One region of the Gordonia sp. NPDC003376 genome, then DNA from elsewhere that is predicted to be linked to it. Evidence: riboswitches for the same ligand, from Rfam matches in the RefSeq annotation. Region 1 holds a riboswitch; the other holds the start of a gene.

Region 1 (6,186 bases):
GGGCACCGACCAGATCTGCTGCGGCGGAACCGGTCCACCGACGAGGGAGGCGTCACCGACCAGTCGCCAGGAATCGCCGGTACCGGTGGCATCGGGATATCGGGCGACGACCAGCTGCGTGGCGACCACCACCTCGTCCTCGTCGATCCCGGGTGTCCGTGCACCACCGAGGGCGAAGTGCAACTCGACCGGGGCGACCCAGGAGTCGGTGCTGCCCTGCGCGTCGAGGCGTTCCTGGACCGTCGCGGGCACGAGCGTCTCGGCCTCCTCGGTGGGGGCGAGCTGGTACCGCAGGGTGCGGACTCGCAGGCGGGCCGACCGATCGGGTGCCGGGGCCGCCGAGGACAGGTTGGCCCAGGCGGTCTGCACCGACCCACGGAACCCCGGACTCGCGGCCTCGTCGATCAGGGCGGTGAGCGCGTCCTCACGTCCGCTGACGAGCGCTCCGGAGAACCGGTCCAGCAGCTCCCCGACCCCCTGCGTCCGCTGCTCGAGGTACACATTCGAGGTGGTCGGGGTCGCCGGCGAGCCGGACGCGGCCGAGCCCACACGAGCCGAATCGGATTGGGACCCACCAGAACCCGCGGTGCCACCACACGCCGTCAGCCCGACGGTCAGCGCCACGGCGAGGGTGGCGACGGCCGCCGCCGCATGGGTTCGCTCGACGCGCAACGCGGGACGTTTCAGTAACGCCGTGCGGCGCTGAAGGGTCCGGCGTCGTCGAGCGGCACGACCTTGACCGGGACGCCGAAGGTGGATGCGTGGATCACGTAGCCGTCACCGACGTACATGCCGACGTGATGGGCATCCGGGTAGTAGATGATCAGGTCTCCGGGCTGCAGGTTGTTGCGGTCCACCGGGGTCCCGGAGGCGTTCTGTGCCTCGCTCGAGCGGGGCAGGGTCTTACCCGCCTGCTGGAACGCCCACACCATCAGGCCGGAGCAGTCGAACGAATCCGGACCGGTGGCTCCCCACACATAGGGATCGCCGATCCGGGTGAGCGCGGCCTGTACCGCGACGAGGGCCGCGGAGGTGCCCTTGGGCACGGCGCGGGGATCGAAGTCGAACTTCGGTCCGGCCAGTGCGGCAAGCTGTTTGCCGGTCATCGACGAATAGATCACTCGGATCTGTGCGGCCTGCAACTGCAACTCGGCGCGCTGCTTCTGCAGATCACCGCGAACGCGTTCGGCATCGGAGACGGCCTGCGTGGCGCGGGCGGCGGCCTCATCGGCGACGGTGCGTTTGGTGACGGTCTGTGCGCGGACCTTCTTGAGCGCGTCCAGGTCCGCCGCCGACCGACGGGCGACGAGTTCCAGGCCCGACATCTGGTCGAGCAGGGTCTGCGGTGAGTCACTGGTCAGCACCGCGTACATGTCGTTCGTGCGTCGGCCCATGTAGCTCGCACGGACCACGGCGTCGAATCGCTGCTGCAGGGTTGCCAGCGACTTCTCGGAGGCGGTCAACGACGCCTGGGCGTCGGCCGACGCCCGCTTGGAGTCGTTGACGATGCGGCGCTGCTTGTCGTAGTCGATCTGCGCGTTGTGCATCGCCTCGGCCGACTGCTCGGCCTGCTGGCCGAGTTTCTGGTAGCGCGCGAGGAGCTGGTCGGCGGTCTGCACGGGGGCAGCCGCCGCCTCGGGCGCGTGAACCAGTCCCAACGGCGGTGCGACGGCCACCGTCAGTGCACACAGAGCCGTGCCGAGCGCGAGCCGTCCCGATCGCTTCCCCACGGTCGCTTTTCCCGCTTCCACGGGCGTCACCACACTTCCTTGCCGGTCGTCATACGCCGGATCCCCCAGGTTTCGAACGTCGTCTCCGGTCGATCTCGAACGATCCACCCGGAGTACGGGTTCGGGCGAACCGCGAGTGCCGCGATCCGCCCGATCCATGTTCACACGTCGTCGTCGATCGCGGATCAGTACCGCCGAACTCCGACGAGCGACCACTCGTTGACGGAGGCCTTCTTGACCGGGACACCGTAGGTGGACGCGTGGATGAACTGGCCGTTGCCGATGTAGATGCCGGCGTGGCCGCCACCGTTGAAGATCAGGACGTCGCCGGGACGCGCATCCGCATAGGCCACCGCGCGGCCGCCACCGAGCTGTCCGTAGCTGTCACGCGGGATGGTCCTACCGGCCTGCTGGTAGGACCAGTAGACGAGACCCGAACAGTCGAAGGCATTGGGGCCTGCGGCACCGTAGCTGTAGGGCGAACCGATCTTGCTCTCGGCGGCCTTCACGGCCTTCTCACCGGCGGTCAGGGTCGGCGTCACCAGGCCCGGGAGGCTGCCCGGACGGAACTGGTTCGGAACCTGCTTCTGATCGACACCCGGCAGCGTGAACTTACCGAGATTCGGGATCTCGATGGTCGCGCTGGGCGCCGGGGCGGCAAGGGCCGGACCCGCGGCGACGGCGAGCGAGCCGACGGTCAGCGATCCCGCGATCATCGCCTTCTTGGCGACGCTGCCACCGCGATTCGGCTGTTCCAGACGGTGTTTGCCCACGAAAAGACTTCTCCTTTTGTTTCTCCCTCTACCGCCTACCGAGTTAGCTGTCGGGTTCGGGCCGGAAGAATGGCCCTACGCGACTCTGGGCACCGTCGTCGGTGTCCAGGGCGCGATTCACCCCAATTCGGATCGCTCCGAAAACTGTGGTTCCCCGGTTCGCCCTTGCGGGCGATTGAGCGGTGACCTTCGTGGACTACTTCTTGGTGAAGCAGGACGCTCCGCGAAGGTCTCGGAAAGGTTACGAAAAAGGATGCAGGTCTGTCCACTGCAGGACACGAAGCCGTCACCGGGCCGGAATTCACCCCGCGCGCAGAATCCGCAGACGCGGCCCGACTCCGGGCCCGCTAGCAGGGCCTATGGTCCCCATTGCCGATCGTGCAGCCGCCGTGGTCGCCATTGAAGCCGCAGTGAATGAATCGATGGCCGAACGGATCTCGGCGTCGGCCACCGACTCGTCGAACCGCACATCAGCACCCCCCGACACACCGCCGTCTTCGCTGCTCACAGGCCCGAAGAAGACGTTCATCATGCATCCGTCGCAGGCGTGCCGACGAGCTGGACAGTTGCTGCACTCGATGTACATCTGTGATCTCCATCTCATTTCGGTGTCGGGCGGGTGAAAACCGGCCAACCGGGACCGTCCCGGGACCCCGGGACGGCGACGATCCTCGTCGACCGCCGTCACACGCCACAGTAGGAACACCCACCGACAAAACCGAACACATCGGCGAACACCACTCCTGCCACACCCGCCCCAGGAGGCTCTGTCGGTGGCTCGAACTACTGTTCGCGATGTGCTGGTAGACGCCGATCAACTCTCGTTCGCCGATCTCGATGCGTCCGATTCCGACACCGGGGGCGCCGCGGGGCCCGGCGACGGCTTCGCCGAACGCTCGCTGTTCGAGACCACGATGGTCGTGGTGGACCTCGAGACCACCGGTGGCAATCCGGCGAACGACCGCATCACCGAGATCGGTGCGGTGAAGATCAGGGGCGGCGAGGTCCTCGGCGAGTTCGCCACCCTGGTCGACCCGGGCTGCGCGATCCCCCCGCAGATCGTCTCGCTCACCGGGATCACCGAGGCGATGGTCTACGACGCCCCGCGGATCGCCGAGGTCTTCCCCTCGTTCGTCGAGTTCGCCCGCGGTGCGATCCTCGTGGCGCACAACGCCCGCTTCGACATGGGTTTCCTCCGGCACACCGCGACGCGGCTGCATCAGGACTTCCCGTTCCCCACCAGCCTGTGCACGGTCCGTCTGGCGCGGCGCGTCCTCGCCCGGGACGAGGCCCCCACGGTCAAGCTCGGCGCCCTGGCCGACCTGTTCGGCGTGTCCACCCGGCCCACCCACCGCGCGCTCGACGACGCCCGTGCCACGGTCGAGGTGTTGCACCACCTGCTCGAGCGGATCGGCAACCAGGGAGTGCGGACATACGGCGACCTGACCGCCTTCCTCCCCCGCACCGATCCTCACCTTCGCGCGAAACGACATCTGGCGCAACATCTTCCGAACCGTCCCGGCGTCTATCTCTTCCGCGGACCGTCGGAGGAGGTGCTCTACGTGGGCACCGCGAGCGATCTGCGACGCCGCGTTCTCTCGTATTTCACCGGCGGCGACCCCCGACGACGCATGGGTGAGATGGTCCGGTTGGCGGTCCGCGTCGACCACGTCGAGTGTGCCCATCCCCTCGAGGCGGCGGTCCGCGAGCTCCGTCTGATCGCCGCCCACACCCCCGCCTACAACCGGCGTTCCCGACAGCCGCACCGCGGATGGTGGATCGAGCTGACCGCCGAACGATTCCCCCGGCTGCGGGTCACTCGTACCGCCACCGCCGACGCCGTGGGGCCGATCGCCAACCGCACGCGGGCCGCCGAGATCGCCGAGCTGATCTCCCGCGCCGCCGGACTGCGCAGCTGCCGGCACCGGCTGCCGGTGTCGGCGACCCATCACTGGTGTCGAACGCCCGACGACGGGGGCGACGAGGTCGGTGGGTGTGCGGCGGCCTCGGCCACCCCGCAGACCCTCGCCGAGTATCTGCCGCGCGTCACCGCCGCCCACGATCTGCTGTGCGGCCGACGCAATGACCTGGTGGGCACCCTCGTCGGACAGCTCGACCGCTACACCGACTCCCATATGTTCGAGACCGCCGCACGCCACCGCGACCGCCTGGCCGCATGTATCGACGCACTGGGCCGGTGCCAGCGCCTCGCGGCGCTCTGCGTGATCGCCGAGATCGTGGTGGCCCGCCCCGACGACGCCGGCGGGTGGCAGTTCGCGGTGATCCGGCACGGGCGGCTGGCGGCGGCCGGTACCGCCCGCCGTGGGGTGGCCCCGATGCCGGTCGTCGACGCGCTCCGGGCCGCGGCGGAGACGGTGATCCCCGGCGACGGTCCACTGGCCGGCGCACCGGCAGAGGAGACCGGACTGCTCTATCGGTGGGTCACCGAGCCGGGCGGGCGGATCGTCGCGACCACCGACCCGTTCGCGGTGCCCGCCGGATCGGCCGCGGCATGGGCCCCGTGGTCCGACGCGGCACGCCGGGCACGTGACGGAGCCCGACTAGGCTGACATCCATGATCACCGCCATCGTCCTGATCCACGCAGACGTCCACCAGATCCCGGAGACCGCGCAGGCCGTCGCCGACATCCCCGGCGTGGCCGAGGTGTACTCGTGCGCCGGCGACGTCGATCTGATCGCCAAGGTCAAGGTGCGCGACCACGAGGAGATCGCGGACGTGGTGACCGGCCGGATCAACCGGCTGCCCGGGGTCACCCGCACCGCCACCCACATCGCGTTCCGCAGCTACTCCAGCTCCGAGGTCGAGGGCGGATTCTCCATCGGGGAGAACTGATCGACCGGATCAGGAAGGTGTGCCCGGGCCGCCAAGGGCGACCCGGGCACACTCGTCTGTCCTTATATAGGGAGCCCGGCGGAGGGAGGGCGGTGCAACCCGCGTCAGGCCTGCCCGCCGAGTTCCCGTGTCAGCGCGGCCCAGCGGTCCAGCAGAGCGGACGCCGCACCGGAGTCGATGGCCTGTGCGGCCCGGTCCTTGGCCTCGGCCATCGCCTGCACCAGACCCGCATCGTCGAACGGGGCGGTCATCTCCGCCGACACGATCGCGCCGGCCGCGTTCAGCAGGACGGCGTCGCGCACCGGACCCGTCGTCCCGGCGAACAGTTCGCGGGCGATCACGGCGTTCACGCTCGCATCGCCGCCCTGCAGCGCCGACAACTCCACCAGTTCGATGCCGAGGTCGCGTGGATCGAGGGTCAGCTCGACAACCTGGCCGTCGAGGACCTGCCACACCGTCGACGTCGCGGTGGTGGTGAGTTCGTCGAGGCCGTCGTCGCCGCGCACCACGAGCACCGACGATCCGCGCTCGGCGAAGGTCCGGGCGAGCACCGGGGCCAGGTCGGGGAACGCACACCCGATCAGGCCGCGCGCGGGGCGGGCGGGGTTGGTCAGGGGGCCGAGCACGTTGAAGACGGTCGGGATGCCGATCTGCTTGCGAGGGGGGCCGGTGAACCGGAACGCCGGGTGGAACACCGGGGCGAAGCAGAATCCGATGCCCACTTCCTCCACGCAGCGGGCCACGGCGTCGGCCCCGAGTCCGATCTCGACGCCCAACGCCTCCAGCACGTCGGCGCCGCCACTCTTCGACGACGCCGCGCGGTTGCCGT
Region 2 (6,186 bases), on a different contig from region 1:
CCGCGGCGACGGCGATCACACCGACGATCAGGCCGGTCCGCTTCTTGCGCTGCGGCTGCCCGAACGGCTGGCCGGGCACACCGCCGGCGAGGTAGTTCGGTTGCGACGGCGGGTACGTCGGCGGCTGTCCGCCCCCCAGCGGCGCAGTCGCCGGATTGCCCGGGACTGCAGAGGCGTTCGCCATCGTCGGGCCCGAGGCGATCCCCGGCTGCGACGGATAGGGCGTCGGCGGCGGGGTCCCCGGGTACCCCGGTGAGCCGGGGTAGGCGGCCGGATTCGGCTGCGCGGGATCGGGATACGACGGTGAACCGGGGTACGACGGAGGATTGGGGTACGGGGTGTGCGGCTGTCCGGCATTCGGGTACGACGGCGGGTTCGGCGGCCCGCCGTGCGGGACCGGGATCGGCGTAGGGGTGTTCGGGTGATGGCCACCTGCGGGTGCGATCACCGTCGCCTCCCCGGATCCGTCGGCGGCCGACTTGAGCGCGGCGGCGAAGGATCGGCAGTCCGGATAGCGGTCGGCCGGGTTCTTCGCGAGCGCCTTGGCCAGTACCGGGTCGTAGGCGCCCAGATCGGGACGTAGCGAACTCAGTGACGGGATCGGCTTGGTCAGATGGCTCATCACCAGCGCCGACGGCGTGGTGGTGGTGAACGGGGCCTGGCCGGTGAACAGCTGGAAGACGGTGCACGCCAGCGAGTACTGATCACTCATCGCTGTGGCGTCATGTCCCTCGATCACCTCGGGGGCGCAGTAGGCGAGGGTACCGATGAACGCACTCGTCGCGGTCAATGAGGTGGAGTTGACCAGCTTGGCGATGCCGAAGTCGAGGACGGTGACCCGATCGATACCGCCACCCGATGCGTCACGACTGACGAAGATGTTGGCGGGCTTGACATCCCGGTGGATCACCTGGCGCCGGTGCGCGTAGTCGAGGGCGTCGGCGACCCGCTCGGTCACGGCCACCACGTCCGCTGCGGCGAGCGGACCGTGGGTGAGATCGGAGCCCTCCAGGTAGTTCATCGTGAACCAGGGGGTGCCGTCGGTGATCCCGTACTGATGGATCGAGATGATGCTCGGGTGATCCAGCGATGCGGTGGTCCGGGCCTCGTTGGTGAATCGGCGCTGGAAGTCGGGATCCTGCGCTCCGGCGAGCGAGATGACCTTGAGGGCCTCGCGGCGGAGTAGCTGAGGATTCTCGACGAGATATACCTCGCCCATTCCGCCCGAACCCAGCAGTGAGACCACGCGATAGCCGGCGATCTGTGAACCTGGACTCAGTGGCACGTCTTCCCCTTCGATGCTCGTCGGACCGTTGGATTGTGACCCTACCGCCACCGACGACACGGTTGTCGCCATATCATTCGAACGGAGGGTGGGTGGTCGCCCTGCTCAGCAGGTGCGAGGCATGGCACAATATGCGCGTGGCTGAGAGCAATTCGAAGAATCACTACATCGACAACGGTTGGCCGAGGGACGGCGAGGGCAACGTGCCCGACCACGCCGTCTCGGAGTTCGCGACCCACGTCGCCGGGGCGCTGTCCCCGTTCGGGGATGTCGAGTTCCCGCTGCCTGCGGACAAGGTGCCCTACATCAACCCCAAGACGGATATCAACAGCTGAGCCGTGACCGGCGAATCGCTGTCGCACATCGACGACTCGGGCGCGGCCCGGATGGTCGATGTCGGTGACAAGTCGGTCACCCGGCGCCGTGCGGTCGCCTCCGGCACCTTTCGGACCACCGCCCGGGTGATCGAACTCCTCACCTCCGCATCCCTTCCCAAGGGGGATGTCCTGGCCACTGCCCGCATCGCCGGGATCATGGCCGCCAAGCGCACCGATGCGCTCATCCCCTTGTGTCATCAGCTGTCCCTCGCATCGGTCGACGTCGACTTCGAGGTCGGCGCCGACAGCATCGACGTGACCGCGACGGTCACCACCGCCGGACAGACCGGGGTCGAGATGGAGGCACTCACCGCGGTGTCGGTGGCCGGGCTCACCCTGCACGACATGGTCAAGGCGGTCGACCGTCGCGCCAGCATGGACGGCGTCCGGCTCCTGGAGAAATCCGGTGGGCGATCGGGTCACTGGATTCGCGACGAGGATCCGGAACGGTGACCCCCTCACGTTCGGCGCGGGTGATCGTGGCGTCGACCAGGGCGAGCACTGGGGTCTACAGGGACCGGTCCGGCCCGATCATCGTCGACTGGCTCACCGCCCGCGACTTCACCGTCGACGAGGTGGACGTGGTGGCCGACGGTGACCCCGTCGGTGCGGCGATCCGTGCCGGCGTCTACGCGGGCGCCGACCTGATCGTGACCTCCGGGGGCACCGGACTCTCACCCACCGACCGCACCCCCGAGCAGACACGAACACTGCTCGACATCGAGATCCCCGGCCTGGCCGATGCGATCCGACGCTCCGGACTACCCGGCGTCCCCACCTCGATCCTGTCCCGCGGTACCGCTGGCGTCGTCGGCACCACCCTCGTGGTCAACCTCCCCGGTTCCACCGGCGGCGTCCGCGACGGGTTGACGGTGCTCGACACAGTCCTCGACCACACCCTCGACCAGATCCGTGGCGGCGACCACCCGTGAACGGTGAGCGCCCCGCGCAGGTCGTCCACACGGCACTGGCCGCCGACCCCATCACCCTCGCCGCGCACGAGGATCTCGTGACCCGGGCCGCCGGTGGGGCCGCGGGCGCCGTCGTCGGATTCGTCGGCGCCGTCCGCGATCATGACGGTGGCCGAGGCGTCACCCTGCTGTCGTACTCCGCACACCCGACCGCACCGGCCGTGCTCGCCGAGGTGGTCGCCGAGGTCGCGGCATCGGCACCGGGCGTGCGCGCGGTGGCCGTGTCGCACCGAGTCGGCGATCTACGGATCGGGGACATCGCCTTCGTCGTCGCGGTGGCCGCCGATCACCGCGGTCCGGCGTTCGAGACCTGCGCGCGGATGGTGGACGAGGTCAAGGCACGACTACCGGTGTGGAAACACCAGTTCTTCGACGACGGCAGGGATGAATGGGTCGGCTCCGCCTGACGTGATGAATGGGTCGGCTCCGCCTGACGTGACCGTTTGTCGGCACCGACTCCGGAAGTGGAAAAGGGCCCCGCACGGCGTGATGCATCGTGCGGGGCCCTTCGTCTGGGGCGCTCAGGGGAGCGGGATCAGGCCCTTGTTGTCGTTGAACAGGCGCAGCTGGTCCGGGGTGAGCTGGTAGCCGCTGTTCTTGGCGGCGTTGAGCAGGCCCTTGACCTCCGGGCTGACGCCGGCCTCGTCGAGCTGATCGAGCGCTTCCTGGGTGCTGGTGGCATCCGGGGTCTGCTCGAGATTGGTGGCAGGCTGCTGCGGGGCGGCGGGCGCCGGGGTCGGGGCGGCCTTGCGCAGCGGGGTGGTGTCGGCGGGGGCGGTGCGCGGGGTGGCACCCGAGAGCGGGCCACCGCAGCTCGGCCAGGCACCCTTGCCCTGCGAGGCCAGGACGCGCTCGGCGACGACGATCTGCTGCTCACGCGTGGCCTGGTTGGCGCTCGGGGCGAACTCGCCGCCACCGTGTGCGGCCCAGGTGCTCGGGCTGAACTGCAGGCCGCCCTGGTAGCCGTTGCCGGTGTTGATGGCCCAGTTGCCGCCCGACTCACACTGGGCGACCTGGTTCCACTCGGAGTCGGTGGCGGCCTGGGCGGAGCCCGTGCCCAGCAGGGCGGCGCCACCGCCGAGGACGGCGCCGGTCAGCGCGACCTTGGCGAAGGTCTTGGTGGTCGTGGAGGTCGTCGGCTTGCGGTGACGTCCGGACATATGTGTTCGTTCCCTCTCTCCACGCGCCTGCGAAGTCAGCTGTCGGGTTCGAGCGAGAGGTGCTCGGTCGCTCCGGCCGGTGTGGCCGGGGACTTAACCCCAAGGACGTCGGTCGACGTCCGGTTCCCGGGTGGGAAGGTGGGTCCCCCGTCCTCGTTCCCAGATGTTTCTCGTCATCCCACCGGTGGAACGAGGCTCGGCGCGTCCGGTGGAACGTTATGGATGTGTTGGTCTGGCTGTGACCTTCCGAAGTAGGTCGTCACGAACCCTACGTCGTTCGGGTGGAGGATTCACACCCCATCGCACAACGCTTTTCGTGTCTCCCACCGGGACTTTCGGCCCCATGTCGGTGTCACCGCAGTTCACGGGCATGATGGTCGTCTCGTGTCCATCCCGTTATCGTGCCGTTATGTGAGAAAGGTCACAGCTCGGTTGCGGGTCAGCCACCGGCGAACGGCGGGAGGACGTCGAGGACCCGGACGGGTGCCAGGCGGCGGGTGCGGTCGCACAGTGCGGTCTCGTCGCGGAGGTAGGAGCACCGCTCGAGAACCCGCGCGAGTGCCGGATTGCCGTCGGCCAGAGTGTGTTCCAACTCACCGAGGGTGATCGAGTCGGCGACGTCGACGACGGCCTCGTCGACACCGGCCGCCGCACGCGCGGCAGCGAAGAATCGGACGGTCACCTGCATCCGCCTCAGCCGCCGATCGCCGACATCGGCCGGTCGGGCTGGTGGAAACCGGCACTGTTGACCCCGTGACCGGGACCCTTCGCCCAGGCGTTGCCGCGCCAGAGCCGGGCGATGGCCGCGTCGGTGTCCGCCGACAGCGGCCCGCTGCGCAGCGCAGGCAGCAGCGACGTCTCCGACGTCGCGAACAGGCAGTTTCGCAAGGCGCCGTCGGCGGTCAGGCGAGTGCGGTCACAGTCCCCGCAGAACGGTCGGGTGACCGAGGCGATGACACCGACCCGGGCCGACTCACCGCGGGGGTCGGTGTACCCGTCGACCAGCCACGTCTGTGCCGGTGCCGCCCCGCGCGGTGTGGGATCCGGCCGTAGGTCGAAGGCGCTCTGCAACGTCGTCAGGATCTCGTCGGCGGTCACCATCGACGCGCGGTCCCAGTCGCGGCCTGCGTCGAGCGGCATCTGCTCGATCACCCGCAGCTGATAGCCGTGGTCCAGGCAGAACCGGAGCAGATCGGGTAGTCGGGTCAGATCCGTCCGATCCGGTAGGACCGCATTGACCTTCACCGGGTGCAGACCGGCGACCCGCGCGGCGGCCAGCCCGTCGAGCACGTCACCGAGCCGATCGCGGCGGGTGATCTCGGCGAACCGGGCGGCGTCGACGGTGTCGAGCGAGATGTTCACCCGCGCCAGCCCGGCCTCGACGAGTCCGCCGATGCGCCGTGTCAGTCCGAGACCATTGGTGGTCATGGCGATGTCGGGACGTTCGTCGAGGCCGGCCACCGCGGCGACGATCTCCTCGAGGTCGCGACGCAGCAGTGGTTCGCCGCCGGTGAAGCGGATCGAACGCACCCCCAGGTCACGCACCGCGACGGTGAGCACGCGGATGAACTCGGTGGTGGTCAACAGGTCGTCGCCGGGCAGCCAGTCGAGGCCTTCGGCGGGCATGCAGTACCGGCAGCGGAGGTTGCAGCGGTCGGTCACCGAGACACGCAGATCGGTCGCGATCCGGCCGTGGGTGTCCCAGAGCCGGTGGTCCGGACCCGCGGGTGCGGTGTCGGGGTCACCCGGATCGGGTGTGCGCGTGGGGAGGGGGAGGCCCAGGTCGACAGTGGTCATCGTCGGGCCTCGAGGGAGCGGAAGCCGCTGGCGTGAAAGACCAGGGGTTCGATGTCCGGATCCGAGCGCAACGCCTCGATCCGCAGCAGCACCAGGACGTGATCGCCGGCCGGGACCTCCTGCTCGACGGTGCACAACAGGTGTGCGGTCGCCTGCGGCACGAACAGTGCCTCCTCGTCGACGCCGGCCCCGGCGGCGATATCCGGGCCGAACGGGTCGATCCCGTCGAACCGGTGCTCGGCAGGCCCGGCCATCTGCCGGCACAGGTCGGACTGGTCGGCGGAGAACACACTGACGCCCAGCGTCCGCGACGCCCGCAACCGCGGCCAGGTGGTCGAGCTGTTCTGGACACACACGCTGACCAGCGGCGGGTCCATCGACACCGAGGTGAACGAGCTGGCTGCCATCCCGATCGGTTCCGGGTCACCGGGTCCGCCCGCGTGGCTGCACACCGCGACGACCCCCGACGGGAAGCAGCCGAAGGCCTGCTTCAGCGCCCCGGGGTCGGTGACCGCGGAGAACTCGCCGGGCGGGGCGGTCACCGTGCCCGGCGTCCGGTGCGCAGGGCGGCGGCGATGGCCAGCAGGAATCCGAGC

Evidence for each region. Region 1 has a riboswitch for cyclic di-AMP ahead of ACWDUA_RS05080 (C40 family peptidase). Riboswitches for the same ligand answer to the same signal wherever they lie in the genome.
Region 2: another riboswitch for cyclic di-AMP. It lies ahead of ACWDUA_RS13690 (transglycosylase family protein); the one in region 1 lies ahead of ACWDUA_RS05080 (C40 family peptidase).

What each region holds. Positions count from the first base shown of each region.
Region 1 is NZ_JBSFRM010000003.1:236,968-243,153, forward strand. It holds gene ACWDUA_RS05070 (peptidase MA family metallohydrolase) at 1-672, opposite strand, end outside; gene ACWDUA_RS05075 (NlpC/P60 family protein) at 684-1,763, opposite strand; gene ACWDUA_RS05080 (C40 family peptidase) at 1,916-2,503, opposite strand; cyclic di-AMP (ydaO/yuaA leader) riboswitch at 2,521-2,695, opposite strand; gene ACWDUA_RS05085 (hypothetical protein) at 2,863-3,126, shown strand; gene ACWDUA_RS05090 (DEDD exonuclease domain-containing protein) at 3,301-5,073, shown strand; gene ACWDUA_RS05095 (Lrp/AsnC family transcriptional regulator) at 5,079-5,357, shown strand; gene trpD (anthranilate phosphoribosyltransferase) at 5,462-6,186, opposite strand, start outside.
Region 2 is NZ_JBSFRM010000011.1:137,482-143,667, reverse strand. It holds gene ACWDUA_RS13715 (protein kinase domain-containing protein) at 1-1,285, opposite strand, end outside; gene ACWDUA_RS13710 (hypothetical protein) at 1,417-1,620, shown strand; gene moaC (cyclic pyranopterin monophosphate synthase MoaC) at 1,624-2,115, shown strand; gene ACWDUA_RS13700 (MogA/MoaB family molybdenum cofactor biosynthesis protein) at 2,112-2,594, shown strand; gene ACWDUA_RS13695 (molybdenum cofactor biosynthesis protein MoaE) at 2,591-3,040, shown strand; gene ACWDUA_RS13690 (transglycosylase family protein) at 3,155-3,793, opposite strand; cyclic di-AMP (ydaO/yuaA leader) riboswitch at 3,804-3,969, opposite strand; gene ACWDUA_RS13685 (MoaD/ThiS family protein) at 4,233-4,481, opposite strand; gene moaA (GTP 3',8-cyclase MoaA) at 4,487-5,590, opposite strand; gene ACWDUA_RS13675 (flavin reductase family protein) at 5,587-6,132, opposite strand; gene ACWDUA_RS13670 (hypothetical protein) at 6,129-6,186, opposite strand, start outside.